DNA from 2 places in the Allocatenococcus thiocycli genome. Region 1 is predicted to be linked to the other one. Evidence: predicted binding sites of a transcription regulator. Region 1 holds the regulator's gene; the other holds the start of a gene.
What was found. Region 1 encodes PurR, which represses purine synthesis genes. Its sites were predicted from a motif close to TNANGNAAACGTTTNCNTNA; they were not measured.

Region 1 (5,236 bases):
TGCTCGTTGGTTTCGTTTGCCTTACTTGATCCATCGCGAGCAATCGAAATACGCCACAGCAGATTTTTGACACGAACTAATAACTCGCGCAGTTCAAAAGGTTTGGTGACATAATCGTCTGCCCCCATTTCCAGGCCAACAATTTTGTCGATGCTATCCGTGCGTCCTGTAACTAATATGATACCAATATCCGATTGGCTGCGTAATTCACGCGTAAGCATCAGGCCGTCTTCACCCGGCAAGTTAATATCCAGCATGACAAGATCAACATCACCAGCTTGCAGCACTTCACGCATTTGCGTGCCGCTCTCTGCTTCACTAACTGTATAACCTTCATTTTGGAAATAACCCGCTAGCTTACTACGCGTTACAACATCATCTTCTACGACTAATACGTGATAGCTCATTTACACCACTTTCTGTCATTTTATTATTCGAGATGTATTCTATTCATAACTATTAACATTTCTAGTCATTGGCTGACTAAAAAGCAAGATTTAGTGATTTTGTTGATTCAAGACAAGCTTAGCGAACCCTGTTAATAAATGAACATATTTCGCCATAAAACATCATAGTTATAGTTACTGCTGTTCATTTTAATTGATTACACTTAAAGGACATCTGAATTTGATTTTGTGATGCCAGAAAGAAGGCATCATTCAGGAGCCTAAAATGCAAGAAGTGAAAGCTTTTAACGAAAAACGCGCCGAAATTTATTGGTGGTTTTCTAGCTTATTCGCCAAAGAACTGACAGACAAAGAGCTGGAGGCTTATCACAGTGTTGAAATTCGCAGCTTTTTGGCGGGCTTAGGTGAAAATGAATCTCTCAAACCTTCCATTGATAGCCTCGTTGACGCACTAAATCGCCTGCAAGACCGCGAAGATGCTCAGCTAGAGCTTGCTGCTGACTTTTGTGAATTATTCTTGAAGACAGAAAAGTACGGCGCGCTTCCCTACGCTTCCATGTACATTGGTGAATCTGGTTTACTCAACGACAAACCCGCCGAAGAGATGGAAAAGTTGATGGCTGAGTTTGGTGTCCAAGTGGACGACCGTCTAAAAGAACCAGCCGACCACTTAGCGGTAGAACTGGACTTCCTGGGTAACATGATCATTCGCTCTAATGAGTTTGAGCAAGAAAAACACATGGAAGAAGCCTTTGTTAAACAAAATGAATTCATCGAAAGCCAACTCATGTCTTGGTTACCGAAGTTCGCTCACAAGTGTCAGCAACTGGATGAATTTGGCTTCTACGCCAGCGTCGCGCAACTATTAATTGCATTTTGTAAACTGGACAGCGCTTACCTTCTTGGTGAATAATTGCCGCCTATTTTAGGGAGCCTGTCTTTTAGGTTCCCTATCTTTTATTCGTTAACTATATAAATCGTTCCAATCGCTCGCTTTTTAGCAATCAAAATGTGACTTATTAGGCACAAAACCATTGCTTAAATTATTGCCAGCTTGCCCGCATAGGGCTAAAATGTGAACGCAAACGATTAAATATGATTTTAATGTAAACCGCTGAAATAAAGCGGTTTTTGTGTTTTCTTAATAGGTTGATAACGATTCTTCATTCGATGGAAGAAATGAGCTTTATCAACCACTGTCGCTACATACCCTCTACCGACTTCGGAGTAACCACTGCTAAACATACTCAGCGCCATTGTTTTTGTTGCGCTAAGTTTACAAAAGACGAACAGCAAAAAGGTTTATCCTCCGCGGTATATTCGTAGCTCGAAACAGGACACCATGTATGGCCACTATAAAAGACGTTGCTAGATTAGCCGGCGTTTCTACAACTACAGTTTCGCACGTTATCAACAAGACGCGTTTTGTTGCAGAAGCAACACAAGAAAAAGTAATGAAAGCCGTTGATGAGCTTAACTATGCACCAAGTGCGGTTGCTCGTAGCTTGAAATGTAACTCAACTCGCACCATCGGCATGTTGGTGACACAATCTACCAACCTATTCTTCTCTGAAGTCATCGATGGTGTAGAGAGTTACTGCTACCGCCAAGGCTACACGCTTATCCTGTGTAACACTGGTGGTATCTATGAAAAGCAAAGAGATTACATCCGCATGCTCGCTGAAAAGCGTGTAGATGGCATACTAGTGATGTGTTCTGACCTGACAGAAGAGCTGAAGCAAATGCTTGACCGTCATGCAGATATTCCGAAAGTTGTCATGGACTGGGGCCCAGAAAGCTCGCAAGCAGACAAAATCATGGATAACTCAGAGGAAGGCGGTTATATCGCGACCAAGTACCTGATTGATAATGGTCATACTGATATTGCTTGCTTGAGTGGTCACTTTGAAAAACTCGCTTGCCAAGAGCGCATTGCGGGCTACCGTCGAGCGATGGCAGAAGCCAACATTCCTGTCAATGAAGACTGGATTCTTGAAGGTAACTTTGAATGTGATACCGCAGTTTTGGTCGCAGACAAAATTACCGCGATGGAGAAACGCCCTACTGCGGTATTCTGTTTCAATGACACGATGGCGTTGGGCTTGATGAGCCGTCTACAACAGAACGGTATTAAGATTCCTGACGACGTCTCTGTTATTGGTTACGACAATATCGAATTGGCAGAGTACTTCTCTCCGCCGCTAACAACGATACACCAGCCAAAACGTCGTGTTGGTAAAAATGCCTTCGAGATTCTGCTTGAGCGTATTAAAGACAAAGAACACGAAAAACGCATTTTTGAAATGCAGCCAGAGTTGGTCGTTCGAAATACTGTTAAAAAACTCAACTAGTTACTAACAAGCGCTCTTCGGAGCGCTTATTTTTTATCCGAAAATTAACTTTTATCGCACTCTTTGTTCACTACAGTCAGTAAACGTTTTATAAGTTACTGTTTTGTATAAACACAATCCATCTCACATAACCTAGCCACTCGCACTCAAACTTCAATCTTAAATATGAAACAAACACCATAAAAACACAGCGTTTTACTGAAGCAATATCACACTTTGATCTCTAGATTGTGATGTTAATTCAAGATAAAAAGTATTCTCAACATGTCACGCACAGGGCAAACCATCCGAAAGGGTGGGACGCAAAGCTTCCGGCCTTAACCATTTTATAAATGGAAGGTAGCGGGGTTACCGATGGCAAATATGCATATGATGAGTTTACCCTTTAATGACATTGGGCTTGCATGTATTTGCTAATCTCTCGGACCTGACTTTTGGTGGCGTAATAATAATTACACCGAGATAACACATCATGGATAAACCGATACTCAAAGATTCTATGAAGCTATTTGAGGCACTTGGTACGATCAAGTCGCGCTCAATGTTTGGTGGCTTCGGACTTTTCGCTGATGAAACGATGTTTGCACTGGTTGTGAATGATCAACTTCACATACGAGCAGACCAGCAAACTTCATCTAACTTCGAGAAGCAAGGGCTAAAACCGTACGTTTATAAAAAGCGTGGTTTTCCAGTCGTTACTAAGTACTACGCGATTTCCGACGACTTGTGGGAATCGAGTGAACGCTTGATAGAAGTAGCGAAAAAGTCGTTAGAACAAGCCAATTTGGAAAAAAAGCAACAGGCAAGTAGTAAGCCCGACAGGTTGAAAGACCTGCCTAACTTACGACTAGCGACTGAACGAATGCTTAAGAAAGCTGGTATAAAATCAGTTGAACAACTTGAAGAGAAAGGTGCATTGAATGCTTACAAAGCGATACGTGACTCTCACTCCGCAAAAGTAAGTATTGAGCTACTCTGGGCTTTAGAAGGAGCGATAAACGGCACGCACTGGAGCGTCGTTCCTCAATCTCGCAGAGAAGAGCTGGAAAATGCGCTTTCTTAATCTGTAGGTATAAACCTATCGTACGTATAAAAACCGCAGCTTTGACTGCGGTTTTTTTTTGAAATTTTTTCCAGGCTCAACCTGTCTATTACTCCATATATCAATCAAATAATATCAAGTAACATATTTCATCAATGGCATCTGTTAACCTTTTAGAACAAGGCTATCCTTCTGGAGTACGACAATGAATAAAAAACTGGTTTTTGGGTTAATACTGCTGTTAACGATCATTTTATTAGCCGTTAACTTTAGCCAGTACCTCACTTTAGAGAACGCCAAAGCGCAGCAAGAGGCTCTTAACGCCTATATTGACCAGAGATTTATCTTGGCGGTTACGGTTTATTTTGCGGCCTATGTGGCTATCACTGCGTTTTCTATTCCCGGTGCAGCGGTCGTTACTCTGTTAGCCGCGGCTCTATTCGGCTTTTGGACTAGCTTACTTTTAGTCTCGTTCGCCAGCACCATCGGTGCAACGCTGGCTTTTCTGAGTAGCCGTTACTTGTTACGAGATTGGGTACAAAGAAAATTTGGTTCAAAGCTTACCGCGATTAACGACGGCGTCAAAAAAGACGGTTCATCCTACCTACTCTCATTAAGATTGATCCCTGTGTTCCCTTTCTTTCTAATCAACCTACTGATGGGATTAACCCCGATGTCTGTTGGCCGCTTTTATTTGACCAGCCAAATAGGAATGCTTCCAGGCACCGCTGTTTATCTCAATGCAGGTACTCAACTGGCAACGATTGAAAGCCTCTCGGATATCGTCTCACCGAGCGTGTTAGCTTCATTTGCGTTGCTTGGGCTTTTTCCTATCATTGCTAAATGGCTGATGAATAGATTCAGACCCACTCAAGTACAGCCAAATGGAAACCCTTGATGAAGATATTTATAGCGAGAAATCCGGCAGAAGCGCATATCGTTTGTGAGTTGCTGAGAACCGAGCAAATTCTTTGTGAAGTTCGCGGTGAAGGTCTTTTCGGATTGAAGGGGGAACTACCATTCGGGGATGATACCGACCCGTACGTGTGGTTATTGAATCCAGAACAAAAGATGAAAGCCTTGGCTATTATTGAAGCCTATCAAAAACAGACTCAGCCAAACACCTATCAAGATTGGAAATGCCCTCAATGTTCGGAAATCAATGAAGGGCAATTTGGCGCGTGCTGGCGTTGTGGCCACCACATTGAGTAAGCGTAATGGCGCCAGTCACCTAGAAACGTTAAGCAACTAATGTTTGCTGTTTGATAAACTCAATCGAGTACTGATTAAAGTCTTCCGGACGTTCTACATTACAAACATGGCCACAGTTGGGGATCTCACGGAGCACACTCAGTTTATGTGCTGCAACCATCTCTTTAACCGGCTGGATGAACATATAATCTCTGTCACCCATTAAGTAGAGAGTGGGAATCGCT
Region 2 (5,236 bases), on a different contig from region 1:
AGCGTGTGACGTGTTATTGATGTCTTCAGAAGTACATGCAAAGTGGAAAAACTCATTAACTGCGTGCAGTTCAGGAACATCGGCCACTTTTTCTTTTAGGAAGTACTCAACCGCTTTTACGTCGTGGTTAGTTGTGCGCTCGATCTCTTTGATTCGGCGCGCATCTTCTTCAGAGAAGTTTGCAGCAAGGTCGTCTAGGAATTGGTTCGCTTCTGCGCTGAATGCTGGCACTTCTGCGATTTCAGCAGTAGCAGCTAGCTTTTGTAACCAGCGGACTTCAACGATAGTACGGTATTTAAGTAGACCGTATTCACTGAAAATTTCGCGTAACGCAATCGTCTTACTTCCGTAACGGCCGTCTACTGGTGAAACAGCAGTCAATGCTGACAGTTCCATGATGTTCTCCTGAATTGGGTTTCTAAATTTCGTGAGCGTTATACCAATAACTGTGGCAATTGTCACGAACATTGCGCAAACGTTTGCGCGAGAGTTATTTTAATCTAAAAAAACGAGCTCGCGACAAACGCGAGCTAGTAGTTTTAATTCTTACAGACGGGCTAACAGGATCTGCGCCTGTTCGACCATTTTCTTGCGACCAAAAATCAAGTGGCGACGTTTACCACCAACCTGACGCCAAAGTACCGCACTGCGAATACCAGACAATAGTAATGCACGAACTTTATGCTGAATCGAGGTCTGTTGCAGGACTGCAGGCGTACCCGTTACTTGAATACGTGGACCGATAGGGCTAACTACATCCAGGTAAATGCTTGCCAGATTGCTGATCATTTGGTCGTCCATCAACTCGAAGTGATCGGTTTGACGCTGTGCCATCTGGATTCGATCACCGAGCTGAGACATGGCGTCGTTGCGCGCCGTCAATTTACGTTCCAATGCCATCAGGCTAATGATGTAGCGAGTGAGTTCGCTTCCAGACGGCGTACTATCGATTCCTTTAACCAGACACTCCAGACCGAGCTTAAGGTCGGCTTCGCGACCGAACACGCCAATCGTGTTGGCTGGACTGGTGTTCAAAATGGCGTTAATGGATGTTTCAAAGGCATCTTGATCACAATGTCCGTTTTTCGCAACTTGTTGAACCAAAGCAACAGCTTGGCAAATGCCAGCAAACGCGATAGTACGGTCATAAAGTGTATTCGCCACGTAACAACTCCTAAGCTTGAGAATATTTAATGCGTTGTTCGATGATACCGCCACCCAGACAAACGTCATCTTTATAGAACACAGCGGATTGACCTGGAGTCACTGCAATTTGTGGCTCATCAAAGATCACTTTAATGTTCTCATCATCGATAGGGATGATTGTACAAGGAATATCTTGCTGACGGTAACGAGTTTTTACCGTGCACTTCATAACATCGCGAATTGGCTCACGATCTACCCAATGCAGTTGTGACGCAAGTAGACCTTCTGATTTTAGCATCGGATGGTCTTTACCCTGAACGGCAATCAGTACGTTACGCTCAAGATCTTTCTCTCCAACAAACCATGGATCTTCATTACCACCGCCGCCTTTACGGCCGCCAATATGCAGACCTTTGCGCTGACCTAGCGTGTGGTACATCAAACCTTGGTGCTGGCCAATGACTTCACCTTCTGGCGTTTCGATGTTGCCTGGTTGAGCTGGCAGGTAACGGCCTAAGAAGTCAGTAAACTTACGCTCTCCGATAAAGCAGATACCAGTAGAGTCTTTCTTCTTCGCTGTAATTAGACCTTGTTCTTCTGCGATACGGCGTACTTCAGGTTTTTCCAGATCACCAACTGGGAACAGGCTGCGAGCAACTTGTTCGTGGCTCAATGTGTATAGGAAGTAGCTTTGGTCTTTGTTGCTATCCAAGCCACGTAACATTTGTGGCTTCTCGCCATTTTCTGGGAAAGAGCGGCGTACGTAGTGGCCCATTGCAATGTAATCTGCATCCAGTACTTCGTCAGCAAATTCAAGGAACGCTTTAAACTTAATTTCTTTGTTACAAAGAATGTCTGGGTTAGGCGTACGGCCTGCTTTGTACTCAGCAAGGAAATACTCAAATACGTTATCCCAGTATTCGGCAGCAAAGTTAATGGTGTGTAGGTGGATGCCAAGCTTGTCACATACTGCCTGAGCATCGGCTAAATCTTCTGCTGCTGTGCAATATTCTTCGTTGTCATCTTCTTCCCAGTTCTTCATGAACAGGCCTTCTACTTGGTAGCCTTGTTGCTTTAGAAGATACGCAGAAACAGATGAATCAACGCCGCCGGACATACCGACGATGACTTTCTTTTGGCTGTTATCAGACATTACTAAACACCACTTAAATAAACGGGAGGCAGATTCTACCAGAATCCACAAACCGGTGACAGATCCGAGAGCGAAATCACACTTCGATTTTGATGTAAATTTAACCGAAAGAGAGCACTGTGTGAGAATTCGATAAGTATAGAAGGGATATATATGGCATAGTTGCCGAAAATCCAAGAGGTAATATCAAGATGACTGAAGAAAACCAATTTATGCAAGAAGCTGAGTTAATTGAGATTGTTGAAAATCAATTAGAAGACGGCAATCCGATGAAAGCAAAAGAAACACTTATGCGTCTAGTGATGACGGGGACGCCTCGTGAAGATGCAGTGGCAATGATGGCATGTGCGATGTCGATTGAAGTGTTTGATGTGATGAAAAACGAAGGTGAGTTTAGTCTGAAACGTTATAGCGAGCACCTGGATCAACTGCCAGATTTAAGCTTTATGGAAGGCGAATAAGTCATCGCGGAGAAAAAAGAGACGGGCAAACGTTTGCTATAATGGCTGTTATTGCCGCAATATTATTCGCGGTATAGAATCCGTTTTCTTTTTCATCCCTTACTCAGACTAACAATATGAAATTTCCTGGACAACGCAAATCCAAGCATTATTTTCCTGTTCATGCTCGTGACCCTTTAGTCAGTCAAGCACAAGAAAGCAAGAAGATGACGCGTACTCACATCATCGGTATTGATCAAACACTGGTCGATATTGAAGCGAAAGTTACGACAGATGTGATTGAAAAATATGGTTTGAGTAAAGGTCACTCATTAGTTATTGATGATGAAACAGCAGAAGCGCTTTATCAGCAATTAAAAGAAGAGAACCTAATCACCAACGAATACGCTGGTGGTACGATTGGCAATACGTTGCACAATTACTCTGTTCTTGCTGATGACCGTTCCACTTTGCTTGGGGTAATGAGTCAGGACATTAGAATTGGTAGCTACGGCTACCGTTATTTGTGTAACACATCAAGCCGTATGGACCTGAACTACCTTCAAGGTGTTAATGGCTCAATAGGGCGTTGTTTTGCTCTTATTACAGAAGACGGTGAACGTACTTTTGCCATCAGCGAAGGTCAGATGAACCAACTTCATCCCGATAGCATCCCAGAGAAAATCTTCAAGAATGCTTCTGCGCTTTTATTGACGTCTTACCTAGTGCGTTGTAAAGAGGGCGATCCAATGCCGGAAGCAACCATGAAGGCGATCGAGTACGCGAAAAAGTATGATGTGCCAGTTGTACTGACATTGGGTACAAAATTTGTTATTCAGGACGATCCTCAATATTGGCAAGCGTTTATTCGTGACCATGTTTCTGTTGTCGCAATGAATGAAGATGAAGCCGAAGCACTGACTGGTGAATCTGATCCTTTAGCAGCATCAGACAAGACGTTGGATTGGGCTGATTTGGTATTGTGTACTGCTGGACCTGTTGGTTTATTTATGGCGGGTTATACAGAAGATAGCGCCAAGCGTGAGACTACTTTGCCGTTGTTGCCAGGATCAATTGCAGAGTTTAACCGTTACGAATTTAGCCGACCTGCACAAAAAGACGCGTGTGAAACACCGATCAAAGTGTATTCTCATATTTCACCATATATGGGTGGCCCGGAGAAAATTAAGAATACCAATGGCGCAGGTGATGCGGCTTTGTCTGCGGTTTTACATGACATGGCTGCGAATAAATACCACAAAGAAAATGTGCCTAATTCAAGTAAGCACAGCAATGAGTATTTAACTTACTCTTCTTTTTCACAAGTTTGTAAATACGCAAACCGTGCAAGTTATGAAGTTCTTGTTCAGCATTCTCCACGTCTATCACGTGGCTTGCCAGAGCGAGAAGATAGTTTAGAAGAAGCGTATTGGGAACGTTAATTTAGTTAAAGTTAACAGCTCATTTACAAATGTAAAAATGGCGCATAATGATATGCGCCATTTTTATTTGTCTAATAGATACAAAAAAGGCTCCCTGAGGAGCCTTTTATATATCCAGCAATTAGATTAGGAAATCATCCAGTGATTTACCTGCATCAAGCTGCTCTTGGATTGCAGAAGGTGTACGACCTTGGCCTGTCCAAGTTTTTTCTTGACCGTTAGTATCCGTGTACTTGTATTTTGCAGGGCGAGGTGCGCGCTTAGATTTTGCTTTAGTCTTAGTTTCGCCTGATAGCGCATTAATAAGAGCTTCAACGTCAATACCGTCTTGAGCAATTTTTTCTGCGATTTCAGCAAGCTTAGCTTCTTGCTCAGCTTGTGCTGCGAGTTCCGCTTCTTCCGCTTCTTTACGCTCTGCTACAACAGTAGACAGTTTATCTAGAGCTTCTTCCAATTGTTCAAGAGTCAGCTCACGAGAAAACGCACGAAGGCTACGGATATTTAGAAGTGTTTTAGTCAGCTCAGACATAACGATTCCTATTAATAGGTTAATGTGTTTGGCACCTTTTATCGTTACGATGAAATAATGCCATGCTACAAATAAATAGTAAGTCCTTATATTTAACTTTATCTTTTACTTATGTGCAAATACTAAATCATGATTTCGTTTAATTTTGGCCACTTTTTTAGAGAAAGTAATATTATTATTGAGAATTAAAACTTATAAGATGGAAATTCAAGTTAGTCCGCATAATTTTAATCACAGAAATTGTGTAATTACTTTTATTAAGCGCCTAGATGTTTTTACTTGTCGGTAAAGATAAAGTCTCTTTGTATTCGCATTACATTTACCTTATTTATCAATATTACATAAGGCATGGTAATTTTGTGTAGTAATAAGGTTTCATAGAAAGCCTAATTGAAGTGATGTCAGTTGCACAATAATGATCTGGATAACGTTAGAGTGAGTTAACACTTCCAGTTGGCTTAACTGAGTTTTATCTGTTTAATTTAGTTTGATGTGTTGCAATGGCTCCTATCATAAGTACAATAGC

Region 2: L9Q40_RS13055 (inosine/guanosine kinase) is a predicted target of PurR. The motif match lies at 2,782-2,801, and genes of this name have one in related genera.

The regions. Positions count from the first base shown of each region.
Region 1 covers NZ_CAKLCK010000001.1:322,465-327,700, reverse strand. The annotation lists gene torR (two-component system response regulator TorR) at 1-407, opposite strand, end outside; gene torD (molecular chaperone TorD) at 673-1,320, shown strand; gene purR (HTH-type transcriptional repressor PurR) at 1,754-2,758, shown strand; cyclic di-GMP riboswitch class I at 3,026-3,114, shown strand; gene L9Q40_RS01470 (TfoX/Sxy family DNA transformation protein) at 3,231-3,821, shown strand; gene L9Q40_RS01465 (TVP38/TMEM64 family protein) at 4,006-4,698, shown strand; gene L9Q40_RS01460 (putative signal transducing protein) at 4,698-5,012, shown strand; gene L9Q40_RS01455 (alpha/beta fold hydrolase) at 5,041-5,236, opposite strand, start outside.
Region 2 covers NZ_CAKLCK010000030.1:286,082-291,317, reverse strand. The annotation lists gene purB (adenylosuccinate lyase) at 1-396, opposite strand, end outside; gene hflD (high frequency lysogenization protein HflD) at 547-1,164, opposite strand; gene mnmA (tRNA 2-thiouridine(34) synthase MnmA) at 1,175-2,299, opposite strand; gene L9Q40_RS13060 (hypothetical protein) at 2,491-2,760, shown strand; gene L9Q40_RS13055 (inosine/guanosine kinase) at 2,877-4,181, shown strand; gene L9Q40_RS13050 (H-NS family histone-like protein) at 4,303-4,710, opposite strand.